DNA from 4 places in the Brenneria sp. L3-3C-1 genome. Region 3 is predicted to be linked to each of the others. Evidence: predicted binding sites of a transcription regulator. Region 3 holds the regulator's gene; each other region holds the start of a gene.
What was found. The regulator Fur, encoded in region 3, represses iron uptake genes when iron is present. The targets are predictions, from matches to a motif close to ATAATAATGAGAACNACTATCAA.
Positions count from the first base shown of each region.

Region 1: a site for Fur is predicted at 1,387-1,409, ahead of JG725_RS10765 (isochorismate synthase). Genes of this name have one in related genera too.
Region 2: a site for Fur is predicted at 1,214-1,236, ahead of fhuE (ferric-rhodotorulic acid/ferric-coprogen receptor FhuE). Genes of this name have one in related genera too.
Region 4: a site for Fur is predicted at 1,229-1,251, ahead of exbB (tol-pal system-associated acyl-CoA thioesterase). Genes of this name have one in related genera too.

Region 1 covers NZ_JAEMHF010000004.1:49,054-51,259, reverse strand. Annotated here, with positions in the region: gene entS (enterobactin transporter EntS) at 1-269, shown strand, start outside; gene fepB (Fe2+-enterobactin ABC transporter substrate-binding protein) at 266-1,279, opposite strand; gene JG725_RS10765 (isochorismate synthase) at 1,449-2,206, shown strand, end outside.
Region 2 covers NZ_JAEMHF010000008.1:148,062-150,267, reverse strand. Annotated here, with positions in the region: gene hemL (glutamate-1-semialdehyde 2,1-aminomutase) at 1-983, shown strand, start outside; gene fhuE (ferric-rhodotorulic acid/ferric-coprogen receptor FhuE) at 1,366-2,206, shown strand, end outside.
Region 3 covers NZ_JAEMHF010000002.1:191,918-194,123, reverse strand. Annotated here, with positions in the region: gene glnS (glutamine--tRNA ligase) at 1-322, shown strand, start outside; gene fur (ferric iron uptake transcriptional regulator) at 671-1,120, opposite strand; gene fldA (flavodoxin FldA) at 1,449-1,976, opposite strand.
Region 4 covers NZ_JAEMHF010000004.1:139,645-141,850, forward strand. Annotated here, with positions in the region: gene exbD (TonB system transport protein ExbD) at 1-119, opposite strand, end outside; gene exbB (tol-pal system-associated acyl-CoA thioesterase) at 123-1,154, opposite strand; gene JG725_RS11130 (valine--tRNA ligase) at 1,493-2,206, opposite strand, start outside.

The DNA.
Region 1 (2,206 bases), on a different contig from region 3:
TGTTGCAATTTACCCTGGTGCAGAGTCTGACGCCAAATGCGTTATTGGGACGCGTCAATGGCCTGTGGACGGCGCAGGCCGTGACCGGAGATGCGTTTGGCGCGCTGTTGCTGGGCACCATGGGAACCCAACTGCTGCCGCAAACCTCCGGCCTGTTGTTCGGTCTCGGCGCCGCGCTGGCCGGCGTGGCGCTGGCCGCACTGTCGGCCTCGCTGCGTCGGCTTGAAAACCTCAACCCGCCGCAGCCGGCATCATCGGCGGGAAATTAATGCGCGCCAAAGTATTTTTCCAGCCGATCCAGCATATTGCTGGCGCTGTAGTAGTCCAGACGAAAGGTATCGTTGCCCATGGCGTAAACCTGCCTGTCCCTGACCGCCGGTAAATGGGCGACAAACGGGTTGGCGAGCAGTGGCTCGATGCTCTCTTCATCTGTGGAAAACAGCAGGTAGGTATTGCCGTTCAGCCCGTCTGCCATCTTCTCGCCGGACAATTGCACCAGATCCTTACGCATGCCCATGCTGTGGTTTCCTCGTACCGCATCAGGTACGGCGGCCAGCTCGAAACCCAACTGTTTAAGCAACTGGCCCTGCGCCGAGTCGATAGTCCATAAATTGGCGCCCTTGCCGTCTTCCCGCCAGACAAAAGCGCTGACCGGCTGCGGAGGCAACTGCAAACGTTGCTTCACGGCGTTCAGCCGGTCGTCGAATTTCGCGATCACCGCCCGGGCCTGCTCTTCGCGTCCGGTGGCGTAGCCCAATTGAGAGGCCAGTTCCTGCCAGCTTTTATCATCATAGTTAACCACCAGTACCGGCGCGATAGCGCTAAGCTGTTGACGCAGCGCCAGGGCGGAATCGCCTCCCGTGGCGGCGACCACAATCAGATCCGGCGCTTCGTTGGCTATCGCTTCGGCATTAGGCTTGGTTTCATAGGTTTTTTTTACCTTACTTTCGAGGGCGACGTCACCCCACTGGCGCAGGAATCCCTGACTGTCGGAAACGCGGGAGCCCGGGCTGGTGGCGGAACTGGCTATGACCGGCGCGTCAATCGCCAATAGGGTGCCGGTAACGGTGACGCTGGTGGAGACGATGCGCTGCGGCGGCGCCTTGAGCGTGAGCGTGCCGTCAAGGGTCTGAATCTGTCGCGGCCAACCTTCGATAGCCGCATTGTCCGGTTTCGTTGCCGCGCCGGTTTCGGTTTTTCCGTCGCAGGCGCTCAGCATTAACGCCAACACCGGCAGCAACGCATAGCGCCAGCCCGAGAAATAAAATACCGCTCTCATCACCTAAACCTCTTATCGCTTAAACATAAAATTGGGGGACGTGAAGCTCGTTTTCCTACTGTTGACAATGCGAAAGCATCGTCATAAGTTGTTACGCAAACCTATTAATGATGATAGTTATCATAATCGTTATCATTATGAATTATACCGGAGGTTGCGAGTGTACCGTTTGATTAGGGACAATGTCACGCAAGAGGAGAACCGTGGCTGGCAGCCAGATTCAGGGTTCTTTTTCAGTTCTCCCTTCCGTAGCCTGTATACACAAGGTCGTTTTATGGCGTTGACGACGCCCGCCGGCGATGGCTTTGATACCGGCGGCGTCTTTCAGCGCACGCTGCAACAGGCGTTTGCGCGCGCAAGGGCGGCGGGCATCGCCGAACCGGTGGTGGTTGGCGCCATCCCCTTTGATGCGTCCCGTCCGTCGGCGCTGTTTATTCCCCGGCAAAGCCACTGGTTTTGTCGCACCGGCCTAACCATGCCGGTACTCAATGATTGTCCTTCATTACCGGATATCGTGACAACCCAGCCACGCCCAAACCGGGATATTTTTATCGATTTGGCGAGTCAGGCCGTGAGGGCGACGCGGGAGGGAAAATTAACCAAGGTCGTGCTCTCGCGCCTGCTGGATATCGAACTCAGCGCGCCGGTCGATCATCGGGTGCTGTTGGCGCGTCTGCTGGCTCGCGAACCCGACGCCTATCATTTTTACGTTCCCCTGGACGATGGCGCGCTGCTGGGCGCCAGCCCTGAGCTATTGTTACGCAAGTCGGGCCGTGATCTGCACTCCACGCCGCTGGCCGGATCGGCGGCGCGCGCCAACATTCCGCCAGCCGATCGGCGCGCCGGACAACAATTGCTGGATTCGGCAAAGGATGGTTATGAGCATCGGGTGGTGATTAACGAAATGCGCCGGGTGTTGACCTCCCG
Region 2 (2,206 bases), on a different contig from region 3:
CGTCGCTGGTGCCGACCATCGACATGGTTCGCATGGTCAACTCCGGTACAGAGGCGACCATGAGCGCGATCCGTCTGGCGCGCGGTTTTACCGGGCGCGATAAAATCATCAAATTCGAAGGCTGCTACCACGGACACGCCGACTGCCTGCTGGTGAAAGCCGGCTCCGGCGCGTTAACGCTGGGGCAACCGAACTCCCCGGGCGTACCGGCGGATTTCGCCCGCCATACCCTGACCTGCACCTATAACGACCTGAGCTCCGTACGCGCCGCGTTTGAGCAATATCCTCAGGATATCGCCGCCATTATTGTGGAGCCGGTCGCCGGTAATATGAACTGCGTTCCGCCGTTACCCGAGTTTTTACCCGGATTACGCGCGCTGTGCGATGAATTCGGCGCGCTATTGATTATCGATGAAGTGATGACCGGCTTTCGCGTCGCCCTCGCCGGCGCACAGGCGCACTACGGGGTGGTGCCTGATTTAACCTGTCTGGGGAAAATCATCGGCGGCGGCATGCCGGTCGGGGCGTTTGGCGGCCGACGCGAAGTGATGCAGGCGCTGGCGCCGACCGGGCCGGTTTATCAGGCCGGGACGTTGTCCGGCAACCCGATCGCCATGGCCGCGGGTTTCGCCTGCCTTACGGAAGTCGCCAAACCCGGCGTTCATCAAACGCTGACCGAACTAACGCAGCAGCTGGCGGCGGGGCTGCTGGCGGCGGCCAAAGCGGAACATATCCCGCTGGTGGTGAATCAGGCAGGCGGCATGTTCGGCCTGTTCTTTACCGAGGCGAATAGCGTTACCTGCTATCAGGACGTGATGACGAGCGACGTAGAACGCTTCAAGCGCTTCTTCCACATGATGCTGGAAGAAGGCGTCTATCTGGCCCCTTCCGCCTTTGAAGCCGGCTTTATGTCGCTGGCGCATACCCCGCAGGATATCGAACGCACGATAGAAGCCGCGCAGTTCTGCTTTGCCCGGTTGTAACCGCCGACCAAGCCACTGCGTTTCTTAAGCCGCGCCCGATCATCAACATGATAGGGCGCGCGCATCTCTGACTGACCCACGCTATTTCCCTGCCGCCGAGCGGAAAGCCGATCGCGCCCCCCGCGCCGTTAACCACCGCTCGGCCGCTGTCTGTATCCACAACAAGCAAACCGCGATTTCTTGTCTTTTTTTGCCCCATTGGTGAGCGCTTACGTTTATTTACAATAATACTTATAATGAGTATTATTCGCATTCAAATTATTAACTACATCACACTCATTGCTCGCCCCAATACCGCCGCGCCGGTCTGGAATCAGGCCTAGCGGTACGCTGGTTTTAAAATATTCAGTAAAAAACAATAACTTTATCATAAGGAATGCCCATGTATTCACAGACCGTACCGGTGAGGGAAAACCGGCGTATTGACAACGCCGCATTTAGCGGACCAGAAAGCAAATACGCGCTTTCCCTTATCGCTATCTTAATCGCTTCGGCCTTGACCGCCCCTGACGTTCTGGCCGCCGATGAGAGCGCGAATGTCGGGGATACTCTGGTCGTCAGCGCCAGTCCGGGCAACGACGCGGTCGACAGCGATACGGACTACAGCGTCAAAACCACCAGCGCCGGCACGGGGCTGTCGCTAACCCCGCGCGATATTCCGCAATCGGTCAGCGTGATAACCAAACAGCGCATTCAGGATCAGAATCTACAGAGCATCGGGGAGGTATTACAAAATACCACCGGCATTGCCACCCAGGTGATCGACAGTGAGCGCACCAGCTTTTATTCGCGCGGATTCTACATTAACAACTATCAGTTTGACGGTATTCCCACCACCATGACCGAAGCATGGAACTTCGGCGACGCGGGTTCAGACACCGCCATTTATGATCGCATCGAAGTCGTGCGCGGCGCGACGGGGTTGTTAACCGGCGCCGGCAACCCCTCCGCATCGGTTAATATGGTGCGCAAACATGCCGACAGCCGCGAGTTTATCGGTTCGGTATCGGGCAGCTATGGCAGTTGGGACAATCAACGCTACGTCGCGGATTTGTCCGCCCCGCTTAGCCAGTCCGGAGACGTACGCGGCCGCGTTATCGCCGGCTATCAGGATAATGACTCTTTCCTTGACCGCTACCACTACCGGAAAAAATTCCTTTACGGCGTGATCGATGCCGATCTGTCCGCCAATACCACGCTGTCGCTGGGTTATGATTACCAGC
Region 3 (2,206 bases):
AGATCCGGCTGATGGCCGCAAGGTAAAAGGCGTGATTCACTGGGTGTCCGTAGCGCATGCGTTGCCGGCGGAGTTCCGCTTGTACGATCGTCTGTTTAGCGTCGCCAATCCGGCGGCGGCGGATGATTTCCTGTCAACCATCAACCCGGAATCGCTGAAAGTGGTGCAGGGATTCGTTGAGGCGAGTCTGGCGCAGGCGGAAGCGGAAAAAGCGTATCAGTTTGAGCGCGAAGGCTACTTCTGCGCCGATCGGGTTTATTCCAGCGCGCAGCATCTGGTGTTTAATCGCACGGTAGGCCTGCGGGATACCTGGGTGGGGTGATAGCGGGATTGGCTTACAGAGTAAAACAAAAATAAAACCGCCTCGGCGGTTTTATTTTATGACGGACAGGAAGTCCGTCACCCTACGGATCGTCGCAAGCGACGTTGAAAAGAGGTTGCTGACAAAGTCGTCTGTAAGCCTGAGATACCCGGGCCTACCGTACCGAGGGGCCATTATGGGACACATCCTTGTGCCCCACCCTGCGGGCCAGCATAAATGCTGTTCAAATTTGCTCCTGGCAAATTTGTCGGCGGCTTACGCCGCTACGACCCCTCGCCACGCTCTCCCTAATAACAGGCTATGTCAATGGTCTGAAAATCGCTTCAGGCGATTTTTTATGCGGTCGATTTATCTTCTTGCATCGTGCAGGGTTTCGTCTTCACGGCAATCCCCTTCACTGCAATGGCCATACAGATACAAACTGTGGTTGGTCAACTTGATACCGTGTCTTTCCGCTATTTCGCGTTGGCGTGCTTCGATATATTCGTCACGGAATTCAATCACTTTGCCACAATCCAGACAAATCAGATGGTCATGATGATACTGCTGCGTCAGTTCAAAAACGGATTTACCGCCTTCAAAATTATGACGGGTTACGATCCCCGCATCATCAAACTGATTCAGTACGCGGTAGACGGTCGCTAGACCAATCTCTTCACCCATATCAATCAGTTTCTTATATAAATCTTCCGCACTGACGTGATGGCACTCCGGATCCTGCAACACTTCCAGAATTTTCAGTCTTGGAAGAGTGACTTTCAGGCCGGCCTTCTTTAATGCGATGTTGTTGTCAGTCATGCGGATTTAGTCCTGTTGCTTACTTATCAATGGAGGCTACCTAGCCTATGTCATCGGTCGGCTCAAAAAATGTAATAACGTCCCAATTATAGAACTGCGCATTCAAAATGAAAACCATGGAATGTTAACAATATTATTTCCACATACACTACAGGTGTACCATGCAATGTATTGTTGGTAAATGAGGAACGTTCAATGAACGCACAGAACCGATGTGGGTATTGTACATACTTATAAGGAGAAGTTAAAAAAATGTATCAATTTTTATGAGAGGTTTTTTCTATCAATCTGGCTCTGACGAGAGTGTCATCAGAGCCAGAGAATCGGCTCAGCCTACCAGTTCTTTCAGATTCAGTTCGTCGCCGATCTGTTTTACCCAGGCTGTAACGCGCTCGCTGGTCAGTTCGGGTTGACGATCTTCGTCGATGGCCAAACCGATGAAGTGGTTGTCATCAGCCAGACCTTTAGAGGCTTCAAAGTAATACCCTTCCGTCGGCCAGTGTCCAATAATCGTCGCGCCATGCGGTTCAATGATATCGCGGATGGTGCCCATGGCGTCACAGAAGTACTCGGCATAGTCTTCCTGATCGCCGCAGCCGAACAAGGCAACCAGTTTACCGCTGAAGTCGATCTCTTCCAGCGTAGGGAAAAAGTCATCCCAGTCGCACTGCGCTTCCCCGTAGTACCAGGTAGGGATACCGAGCAATAAAATATCGAACGCTTCAAGATCTTCTTTGCTGCTTTTGGCGATGTCATGAACTTCGGCAACGTCGGTTCCCAGTTGCTGTTGGATCGTCTTGGCAATGTTCTCGGTATTGCCAGTGTCACTGCCAAAGAAAATTCCTATGAGTGCCATGAATTGAATAACCTCTTGATTCTTAATGGTATGATGCCGTGTTTTACCCACTTATCGGCTAATAATAGCAGACGCGCCCGGCATGAGAAACTCGTATCGGTAAGCATCGGTAAATTGTGGCGGGTATTTTGCTGATACGCATTTTCCTGTTGTCGCCCCGGCTGACGACCCTTGGTGATTAAATTTTTTAACGTAATCTCTTTAAACTTAAAAAATTATGTGTATGGCGA
Region 4 (2,206 bases), on a different contig from region 3:
AGCGGAGCCGCCACCATAAAAATGATCAGCAGAACCAACATGACATCAATAAACGGCGTCACGTTGATGTCATGCATCTCGCCATTGTCGCTCACATCATCGTTCAAGTGCATGGCCATGGCTTATCCCACCCGCAGTTTATGCGTCGATGACGCCACCCGGTTGTCATTGCTGGCCGCCACATCCAGATCGCGGCTCAGCAGCAGCAGCACCTGTGCGGCAACATCCCCCACCAGCGCCTTATAGCCGGCGATCCAGCGGGCGAAGACGTTATAAATCACCACGGCGGGGATGGCGGCAACCAGACCAATCGCCGTCGCCAACAAAGCCTCGGCGATACCCGGCGCGACGACGGCGAGATTCGTGGTCTGGGTTTGGGCAATACCGATAAAGCTATTCATGATGCCCCATACCGTACCAAACAGCCCGATAAACGGCGCCACCGCGCCGACCGTCGCCAGATAGCCGTTTCCACGTCCCATATCACGCCCGGTCGCCGCGACGCGACGTTCCAGACGAAAAGCGGTACGTTCTTTAATGCCGTTGTTGTCGTCAGAACGGGCCGACAACTCTATTTCATTCTGCGCATCCGCCAGCAGTCGCTGCGCCACGCTGCCCGCTTTGAAGGCTTCTACGGTTGTTGCCGCATCATCCAGCGTTCTAGCCTGTTCCAAAGCCTGATATTCACGGCGCAGGCGACGCTTGGCGCCCATCAACTCCACGCTTTTACTGAAGAAAATCGCCCAGGTGATGACGGACGCCAGCAAAAGACCAATCATGACCGTCTTCACCACCCAATCGGCATGTTGATACATACCCCAGACAGAGAGATCGGTTTGCATCAGGTTATTCGTACCCGGCGACGCGCTGGTGGGCAGTGAAAGCGGTGAAGGGATCAGTGTTTCCGGTGTTGTTGCCGTAGCGGGAGAATCAGGGGCGGCGGAAAGATCAGGAATAACCGATGTCGCAGTATCGCCGGTGCTGTTCTCACCGGACAGCGGCGTTGCCGCAGGCGCTGCAAACGCATTTCCACTGAGTCCGGCAGTCAAAAGCAGAATAACCAGCACGCTACCGGAAAATACGCTGAACGCGCTACGTTTTTTTTGCCAGGCTGATGACACCTGTTGATTAATGTTACTGACAGCCGTATTCACGCTGTGCCTCCACCGTTAATCCATCACTAATGACACAAGAAATCAGCCTGAAATAATATCAAACCCTGAGCGAATTGATAGTTATTCTCATTATTATTTATAGTTGTTGAAGTATTTTTTTTCGTACTTACGCACGATCTGCTACCTCGTTTGCATCAGAAATAAGGGCATACATAAAGGAGAGAACAAGCTTGTCGGCAGCACAGAAAATGCCCTGAGGCATCAAATCCGCCGGCATAGGAGGTGGTATTTATATGCGGATAAAAAACGCCCGATGCAATGCATCGGGCGTTTTATCTGACCAGGACGATAAGAAAATCATCAATCCAGATAAGGAATTACAGCGCCGCGATCGTCGCCTGCTGTTCCAGCAATTTCGCTTTGGCAACGAAATAGCCATCCAGTTTTTCACGCTCTTTGGCAACCACGGCTTCCGGAGCGCGTCCCACAAAACCTTCGTTGGACAGTTTGCTTTCGATGCGGCCGATTTCAGCTTCGATTCTAGCCACTTCCTTCGCCAGACGATCCAGCTCCGCGGCCTTATCGACCAGACCGGCCATTGGGATCAACAGCTCAGCCCCTTCGACCAGTTTGGTCACGGAAACCGGGCCTTTATCACCCGCCGGCAGCAGCGTAATGCTTTCCAGACGCGCCAGCGTCTGGATAAAGCTGCGGTTCTCTTCTACCCGACGCCGGGCTTCAGCGCTGGCATCGCGCAGCAACACTGCCAGCGGTTTACCCGGGGCAATGTTCATTTCCGCACGGATGTTACGCACGGCAATAATCGTCTGCTTGATCCATTCGAGATCGTTCAGCGCCTGCGTATCTTCCTGTGCCGCATCGTACTCAGGGAAAGGCTGCAACATTATCGTATCGGCGGTAATGCCTTTCAGCACTTTCACCCGTTGCCAGATGGTTTCCGTGATAAACGGAATGATCGGGTGCGCAAGACGCAGCAGCGCTTCCAGCACGTTCACCAGCGTATGGCGCGTGCCGCGCAGTTCCGCTTCCGTTCCGCCATTCATCACCGGCTTCGCCAGCTCCAGATACCA